2 regions of the Micromonospora sp. NPDC007271 genome follow, and region 2 is predicted to be linked to the other one. Evidence: riboswitches for the same ligand, from Rfam matches in the RefSeq annotation. Region 2 holds a riboswitch; the other holds the start of a gene.

Evidence for each region. Region 2 has a riboswitch for S-adenosylmethionine ahead of ABZ570_RS27530 (hypothetical protein). Riboswitches for the same ligand answer to the same signal wherever they lie in the genome.
Region 1: another riboswitch for S-adenosylmethionine. It lies ahead of ABZ570_RS12775 (aminotransferase class V-fold PLP-dependent enzyme); the one in region 2 lies ahead of ABZ570_RS27530 (hypothetical protein).

What each region holds. Positions count from the first base shown of each region.
Region 1 is NZ_JBEYER010000028.1:3,159-7,511, reverse strand. Features, by position in the region: gene ABZ570_RS12780 (FUSC family protein) at 1-673, shown strand, start outside; gene ABZ570_RS12775 (aminotransferase class V-fold PLP-dependent enzyme) at 703-1,998, opposite strand; SAM riboswitch class IV at 2,050-2,167, opposite strand; gene ABZ570_RS12770 (PrsW family intramembrane metalloprotease) at 2,192-3,676, shown strand; gene ABZ570_RS12765 (hypothetical protein) at 3,740-3,907, opposite strand; gene ABZ570_RS12760 (co-chaperone GroES) at 3,987-4,331, opposite strand.
Region 2 is NZ_JBEYER010000099.1:15,581-19,933, forward strand. Features, by position in the region: gene ABZ570_RS27525 (hypothetical protein) at 1-1,842, shown strand, start outside; gene ABZ570_RS27530 (hypothetical protein) at 2,007-2,609, opposite strand; SAM riboswitch class IV at 2,638-2,758, opposite strand; gene ABZ570_RS27535 (hypothetical protein) at 3,133-4,284, opposite strand.

The DNA.
Region 1 (4,353 bases), on a different contig from region 2:
CCCGTTACGCGTGATCAACCGGGCCGCCCGGCCGGCGCTGGACCTGCTCGCCGGGCAGCTCGACGTCTGCGCGGAGGCGTTACGCACGCGCGATCGGGCCGCGGCGCAGCGGGCGCTGTTCCGGTTGCGGGAGAACAAGGCGGAACTGGCCGAGTTCTCGGAGGCGATCGAGGGTGCCAAGGAGACCGTGACCATCTCGCCGGCCCGCTGGCACCGGCGCAGCGAACTGACCCACTACGCGGAGGCGGCCGACCCGATCGACCGGGCCATGCGCAACAGCGGCACCCTGATCCGACGCTCGGTCACCCTGATCGAGGACGAGGAACCGGTCCCCGAGCCGATGCCCGCCGCGATCGCCCACCTCGCCGAGTCGGTACGCCTGCTCCGGCACGAGTTCGCCGTCGGGGAGGAGCCGCAGCGTGCCCGGGAGCGCTCGCTGCGCGCGGTCAGCGAGGCGGGCCGGGCGTACGCCGAGGGGGTCGGTTTCTCCGGCAGCGTGGTGATCGCGCAGGTGCGTACCACGGCGAGCGACCTGATGGTGGCCTCCGGGGTCGAGCAGGAGGAGGCGAACCGGCTGGTCCGGCAGGCGTTCGGCGAGCGGGAGCAGCGGACGGGCGGCAGGACCGAGCAGAGTCCCGCCCCCCAACCTCCCACCGCGCCCCCCGTCGGCTGAGCCCGTCCCCCGCTTCGCCCTCGGGCGGCTCAGGCCAGCCGGGCGAGGGCGGCGAGCAGCGCGTCCACCTCGGCGGTGGTGGTGCCGAGGCCGAGGCTGGCGCGCAGCGCGGTCGGGGGCAGGTCCCGCCGGCCGCTGCGCGCCCCCGCCTCGGCCAGCAGCCGCCGGGCCAGCGGGTGGGCGCAGAAGAGCCCGTCCCGGATCCCGATCCGGTGCGCGTCGGCCAGGTACGCGGCGACCTCGGCGGAGTCCCGGCCGGCGACCACGAACGAGGCGATGCCGACGCGGGGCGCGTCCGGGCCGAAGGTACGCAGCTCCACCACGTGCGGCAGGGCGGCGATCCCGTCCCGCAACCGGGCCAGCAGCGCCTGCTCGCGGGCGTGCAGCGCGTCCCGGTCCGCCTCGGCGAGCGCGGCGCAGACCGCGGCGAGCGCCACCGCGCCGAGCAGGTTCGGGGTGCCGGCCTCGTGCCGCGCCGGCCCGGTGGCCCACCGCACCTCGTGGGTGGCGGTACCGACGTGACTGGTCGCCCCGCCGCCGGCCAGGTACGGCGGCGCGGCGTCCAGCCAGTCCCCGCGCCCGACCAGCACGCCGGCGCCGAACGGGGCGTACAGCTTGTGGCCGGAGAGCGCCAGGTAGTCCACGTCCAGCGCGGCCAGGTCGACCGGGGCGTGCGGGGCGAGCTGCGCGGCGTCCACCAGGATCCGGGCGTCGTGCCGGCGGGCCACCAGGGCCAGCTCGGCCACCGGCCAGCGTTCCCCGGTCACGTTGCTCGCCCCGGTCACCGCGACCAGCACCGGTAGATCGGGTCGGGTGCCGGTCGCCGACCCGATGGGGCCCGGCCGGCGCAGCTCGCGCAGCGCGGCGTCGAGTCCGCGTACCGCCTCGGCCGGGCTGGCCGGCACCGGCAGCCGGACCGAGCCGCGTGGCCACGGCAGCAGGTTGGCGTGGTGTTCACCGGCGAAGGTGACCACGGTGGTGCCGGTGGGCAGTGCCCGGGCGAGCAGGTTGACCGCGTCGGTGGTGTTCCGGGTGAAGATCACGTGGTCGCCGGGGCGGGCGCCGAGGAAGTCGGCCACCGTCTGCCGGGCCCGCTCGTAGGCCAGCGTGCAGCGTCGGGACAGCGCCCCGGCGCCCCGGTGCACGCTCGCGTGCCAGGGCAGGAGCGCGGCCACCGCGTCGGCTGCCGCCCGCGCGCACGGCGCGCTGGCCGCGTGGTCCAGGTTTATCTCCCCGGGTACGCCGAGCACGGCGAGCGGGTCCGGCCGGGCCGGCGCCGGCGGCTCGGCCAGCGGGGGCGGAGCGGGTACGAGGGTGACGGTCATGCCGGAACCTCCCGGGTCCAGGGGACCCCGGGGGCGTGGCTACCGGGACGGGGTCCGCGCTTGCCCAGCACGGTCGGACTGGGCCCGGTCATCACCCGGGGCACCCCACCGCGAACTCGACGAGGGTTGCCGGCCAGCAAGCCGGGGCTTGACGCTGGCGCTCGTGACCTGCCCGGCAGCATAGCGCGCGCCCATGGGGCCGGACCAGCGGCCCGCGGGTGACTACGCTGACCGCATGGCCGACACCCCGCCCGGCGACGCTCCGCCACCGCCCGTGCCCGCCGTCCCGCCGCCGGGCTCGGCGACCCCCCGGATGCCGCTACGCCGACTCGGCTGGCCGCGGCTCGTGGCGCTCGCCGTGGTGGTGCTGGTGATCGCCGTCGGCGCGGTCTTCATCCTCTACCGGCTCGGCTCCAACCTCGGACCGCAAGCACTGCTGGTCGGTGTGGTGGCGGCGATCCTGCCGGTGCCGGTGCTCGTCGCCTGTTTTCTCTGGCTGGACCGCTACGAGCCGGAGCCGCTGCGCTACCTGATCTTCTGCTTCGCCTGGGGCGCGTTCGTCTCGACCTCGATCGCGATCAACGTCAACGAGGGCTTCGCCGGGCTGTTCAAGGCCTGGGGGCTGCCCGCGGCGCTCACCGCCGTGCTGGTCGCCCCGTTCATCGAGGAGCTGACCAAGGCGGCCGGTCCCATCCTGCTGCTGATCTTCCGCCGCCGGGAGTTCTCCGGGATCACCGACGGACTGGTCTACTGCGGGCTCTCCGCGGTCGGCTTCGCCATGGTGGAGAACATCCTCTACCTCGGCGGATACGGCTACCGCGCCGGCGTCCAGGAGTACGGTCCGGCCACCGGCGCCCAGCAGGTGATCGCCATCTTCATCGTGCGGATCCTGCTCTTCGGCTTCGCCCACCCGCTGTTCACCTCGATGACCGGGGTGGGGTTGGGCATCGCCGCCCGTACGGCCGACCGCCGGGTCCGCGTCCTCGCCCCGATCGCCGGCCTGCTGGTCGCGATGATGCTGCACGGCACGTGGAACCTGCTGCCCACGCTCGCCGTCAGCATCGGGCAGCCGGTGATCGTCCTGTACGGCTACATCGGCGTGATGGTGCCGATCTTCTTCGCGATGGTGGGGCTGGCGATCTGGCTGCGCGCCTGGGAGGGGCGGCTCACCGAACGCATCCTGCCGGACTACGTGCGGGCCGGCTGGCTCACCCCGCCCGAGGTGGCGGCCCTGGGCAGCCTCGGCCGGCGGCACGCCGCGCGTACCTGGGCCCGCCGGGTGGCCGGCGAGGGCGGGGTGAAGGCGATGCGGGGTTACCAGTTCGCCGCGACGCGGCTCGCGCTGCTGCGCGACGGCATGCGCCGGGGGCTGGACCGCAAGCCGGCCGAGCGGGACCGGACAACGCGGGAGGAGCGGGAGTTGCTGGACGCGATCGCCGCGTACCGGGCGTTCTTCGTGGGTCGGGACCCGCAGGCGCCGGTCGGCGTCTGGGACGGGCGGAGCTACCACCTGCGCTTCCCGGACGGGTCGCAGCGGGCGGTCGAGGCCCCGGACGAGCCGGTCGTGCCGATCCCGGTGGTGCTGGCCCCGCCGCCACCGCCGGCCTACCCGGCCGGCTACGGCCCGCCCGGCTGGTACGGCCCGCGCCCCGCGACCCCCTGGCCGCCCGGCGCCTGAACGCGTTCCGGCTCTGCCGGCCGCCCGACCGGTCACCTGGTCGGTCGGTCGGCCGGCGCGGGGTCAGCTCATCAGGCGGGTGAGGAAGTCACCGACCCCCTGGGCGATGGCCATCAGAGCCGTCCCGATCGTCCTGACCAGCTGCGCCGCGCCGTCCGGGCGGAAGGCCACGAAGTAGATCAGGAACGCGACGAGTCCCCAGGCCAGTAGCTTTTTGAGCACAATTGGCATGGTCCCTCCCCAGGGCTGAGGTGCCTGGGCTTCCCGCCGGGCAGCGGCGCAAACGACGCCCGCAGCCGGCCGGGCGGGCCTACAGGTAGAGGCCGGTCGAGCCGTGCTCCTTCTCCACCCGCTCGGCGGCGACGGCGTGCACGTCGCGCTCGCGCAGCAGGACGTACGCCCGGCCCTGCAACTCGACCTCCGAGCGGTCGTCGGGATCGAAGAGCACTCGGTCCCCGGCGACTACGGCGCGCACGTTCGGGCCCACCCCTACCGCGGTCGCCCAGGCCAGCCGCTTGCCCATCGCTGCGGTGGCCGGGATCACGATGCCGGCGGTGGATCGGCGTTCCCCCTCGCCGTTCTCCGTACGCACCAGCACGCGGTCGTGCAGCAGACGGATCGGCAGGCCCGAGTCGAGGTTCTGGTCGGCGGTCACGCGAAGACGCTACCGCGTACGC
Region 2 (4,353 bases):
GATCACGATCCCATCCGACCGGTGGAGCTGACCATGCCGTACGACCCCGGCAAGGTCCCACCGGACACGCGCCCGCTCGTCGCCACGTTCGACGACGTGAGCGGCTGGTGGCTTCCGACCGAAACCGTCGCGGACCCCGGAAATCGCCGACTGGTCGCGCAGCTGAGCGGATTCTCGTTCAAGACCTGGATCCTGGACCGGGTCAACGATGCCGGCAGCGGCATCGTCAGTGCGGCGAGCTGGCTCGAGTACCAGAGTGGGCGGCTCCTGGGCAGCAGGGCCACCCGCCCGGACTGCACGTCGGACCCCAAGCCGGAATGGATCAGCCAGGTGCTGACCGTTGAGGACGCCAACGCGCAGATTTTCGCGTGCGTCGGACGCGAAGGGTTCGGGTTCGACCTCAACCTGGTCAACAACCGCGGCTACCCGGTGGCGGTCGACCTCGACACCCCCTTCGCGGGCTGGTCCGGCTCGCTGCTCGACGACGGCCTGTCCGGCTTCCTGCAGAAGGTTGCCGCCGAGACCGGTCGAAAGCGCGTGTTCCTCCTTCCCACCGGCTCGGCCCAGGTCGTCTACGACCCGCCGGCCACCGCGAGCGGACACCTCGAGGGCCACGCGCGTGCCGACGGGGGTGCCGCCGTGGTGTGGCTGGCGATGGAGGTCGCGCAACAGGTTGGCGCGGACCTACCAGCGCCCGGCGGCAAGGAACTGGGGATCTGGACGATCGACTGTGTGGTCCGAATGCTCGGCACGGCAGAGGATCTCACCGCGCGCGACATCGCTGGCGCGGTGAGCGGAATGACCGGCTGTCTGCAGCACACGCTCGAGCACGAGGTGCGGCTGCGGGGAGTCGACCCCGACCAGGAACTGTGGAAGTCGTATCGGCGCGTTCCGCCGAACGCGCAACGGGCGGTCGCGGCGCTGCGGTGGCTCCGGGCCATCGAGATTGTGAAGTGGGGGCGGCTCGCGGCGGACATGTGGGTCAACGACCGCGGCGCCGCGGCGGACCTCGTCGACGTATCGGTCTGGTGGGAACAGGCACCCGGACCCGCACCCACCGGCAAGTCCGTCTACCTGTACACACTCGACCCGTCGGCGTCCGCCGCCGGAAGCAGCGGCCAGCAGGTCACCGGAGTCTTCGACGGTTCAACGTATCCTCACTCGACCGGTGCGTGGGTCGGCTGCGAGGGGACGCCGGCCACGTTGACATACCAGCTCGGCCATGGCTACCGCCGCCTGCGCAGCTTCGTCGGACTCAGCGGGGAGACGCCCGCTGATGTCACCGCCCGCGTCGATTTCACGCTCGACGGCAACGTCGTCCAGTCCGTGGAGGTGTCGCCCGACCGCAGCGAACCAGTGGACATCGATCTGAGCGGCGTCGGGGAACTGGTTGTCTCGGCGATCAAGGTTGCCGGCGAATGCGAGGTTTCCGACACTCCGTACGGCGTGCTCGGCGACGCTCGGCTCTGGCCGGGCGCCGATCCTGCCACCAGCTCCGTGCCCCAGGCCTTCGTCGGCACATGGCGAGGTCAAATCACCCAGCCCAACAGTCCGCGAAGCCCCTACACCAGCGTCGTCACCCTCAAGGTCGGAGCGGCCGGCGATCAGGTTGGCACGGTCCGGTATCCGGAGCTCGAGTGTCAGGGCACGCTCACGCTGGAGGTGGCGCAGGCTCGGCGGCTGCAGGTGACCGAGGAGATCCGCACCGGATCTCAGTGCAGCCGCGAGGTGAATCTGGACTTCCGGCTGCTCGCCGACGGCCGCATGACCGTAGCCTTCCGCTTCACCCGGGAACGTACCGACAGCCCGATCGGCTGGGGGACGCTCACCAAGGTCGGATGACGGGCACCGAGAACGGCCGGTCCCGGCCTGGCCCGCACCACCAGCCACGACGGCGCGTCCGGTGGCGCGCCATCTGGGGTACGGACCGCCGGCGAGGAGAGGGCCAACGCAGCTGCCGTCGACGATGCCGGGCACCACCAACAGCAGCTGCGCCGGGATGGCGGTCAACGCGCCGAGGATCGGAACCTGGCCTGGGCCTGTCGCAGGCTGCTGAGGTCGGTGGGTACGGGCACGGCGCCGTAGCGGTCGAAGGCATCGACGCTCGCCCCGAGCGATGGTGGCCATCGCCGCTGCCATTCGATCAGGGGCACGGTCGGGCCCGTTGCGCGTAGCGGCTCGGCGAGTCGGTCGAACTCCGCCTGTCGCCATTCGCGTAGTGCGTTCCAGCGCCGGGTTGCGGCGATCAGCGAGCCGGTGACCTCGGTGGCCGTGGCCGCCGGCGGCTGGACCACGTCGCCGTTCATGATCGAGTGTCGTCCCAGTGGCAGTGCGCTGCGGTGGCCGTACCGTTCGCCGACGACTTGCGAGACGTGCCGGCAGGTTTCGCAGCCCAGCCACGACCACCGGGTTCGGGTGGTGACCGTGTCCCGGACGCACAACACGCACAGGTCGAGGTCGCTGGAGATGTCCTGCCCCTGCCACTGCTGCTCCCAGTCCGGCGTACGTGGCTGGCAGCGGCACCGCTGCTCGCGCGGGACACCACCTTGGAGGCATCCGCAGGTCAGGCAGACTGCGAAAGCGGCCAGATCCAGCTCTTCGAATGGCACGGTGAACTCGCCTTCCGGTGCCTCGAGGCACCCGCTCTTGCCGGGCCGCAGTTAGCGGTCGGCCTGGTCTTCTCCCGGGGGCACCGTGCGCGGGTGGCGCGGTTGCCGGGTCAGCAAGCCGGGAGGCTTGACGCTGACCACTCGTGACGTCCACGGAGCATAGAGATCATCGACGCCGGGAGCAACCCCGAGAACCAGGCGGGGAGACATGCGACGACCGCGGTGAGCGGTCGTGTTGGTCGAACTGTTCGTCAGCGGCGAACCGTGCGGTGAGGCGGCTCGAACCTGGCCGACGCAGCCCTGACGCTGCGGCTCTCCGACGACACGACTGCCGGGCGACCACTCACCGTGGACAGCCGGGAAAGCAACCAACAAGTACCTGATCACTTACTGGCACTGGTGGCTCTGGCGCCCGTCCCTTCCCAAATATCGATGGGCGCCAGCACCCCTGAGGTAAGCGGATCACTGTCAGCGAGCGGCGGGCCATCCCGGAAGCTGCGTCGCCCAGCAGTGATGGCGTGGGCTATGGCAGCTGGTCCGGCCACCCGGTTCGGGCCACCACCAGGTCGGTGATTTCTGCGATCGTGTGCCTGTCGGTGTCGATCCGATGGCCGATCGCGGCTCGTTCCAGAGCCTCCGCCTCCTGCGCCGCCTGGTCGGCGACGCTCAGCAGGTGCGCGGTGGGCTTGCCGACCAGTGGATCGCCCGGCTCCGACCAGCTGCCACGACCTTGGCCGCGAAGCATGATCCGGCTGGTCAGCGTGTCACGGTCGGCGTGCAGGCGACACACGGTCACCGCCGATGCGGGCAGCGCGTCGCCGTACACGCCGAGGGCCGCCTCGTCCTCTGCCGGGCCGACCATGACCAGCGCCTGAGCGCCAGCGTCCCGGTAGGTACGCCACAGGGCCGCGAGGTTGCGGGCCTTGAGGCGATGATCGGCAGGCGTAGGGCCGCAGAAGCCAATCTGATTCAGGTCGATGTAGGCCGCCGTCAGCCCGGCGCCGAGAACCTTCAGGTAGACCTGGAAACCGATGGTGGACTTGCCGACACCGGTGGCGCCACACAGCCACAGCACGCGCCCGTCAGGGTCCACACCAGCTCCGAGGCCGTCTGCAGAGTCGCTGCGGACGGGCGACAACGGCCGTTGCGGGTCGCTCAGCCCGGGCCAACCGCTCACGCGGTCGCGCACCTGCCGCGCCACGTCGGCCACGGTGAGCCCACTGGTGTCCACGCAGACCTCGGCAACAGTGCCAGTGTCCAGGTTGGCGGCCTCCTGCAATGCCTGTGCCAGTCCGCCGTTGTGTCCCTGCCGGCCGACGAACCGCTGTGCCAGCTGCTCCTCCTCGGCCCGTAGCCGGCAGACCGTCAACGCCACCTGTGTCAGCTCATCGCGGTGCACGCCGTGACGGGCGTCGACGACGCCCGAGACCACCACGCACCGGGCTCCCGCCGCCCGGTACCCGGCGATGACACCATTCAGATTGCGTGTCTTCATCCGGTGTCGCCCGGGATCGCCAGCCGGCTCCGGATAGCACATCCCGAGTTGATCCACATCCACGTAGCCGGTCTGGACACCAGACCGGATCAACGCCGAGTAGATATCCCAGCCGACCGCGGTCTTGCCGACACCGGGAGGGCCACACAGCCACAGGACTGGAACCACGTCGCCGGTCACCGGCTGAGGCTGGACGGTGTTCCAAGCCATAACCAAAGATCCTTGCGTCCACGGCCCTACGCGTCGAGT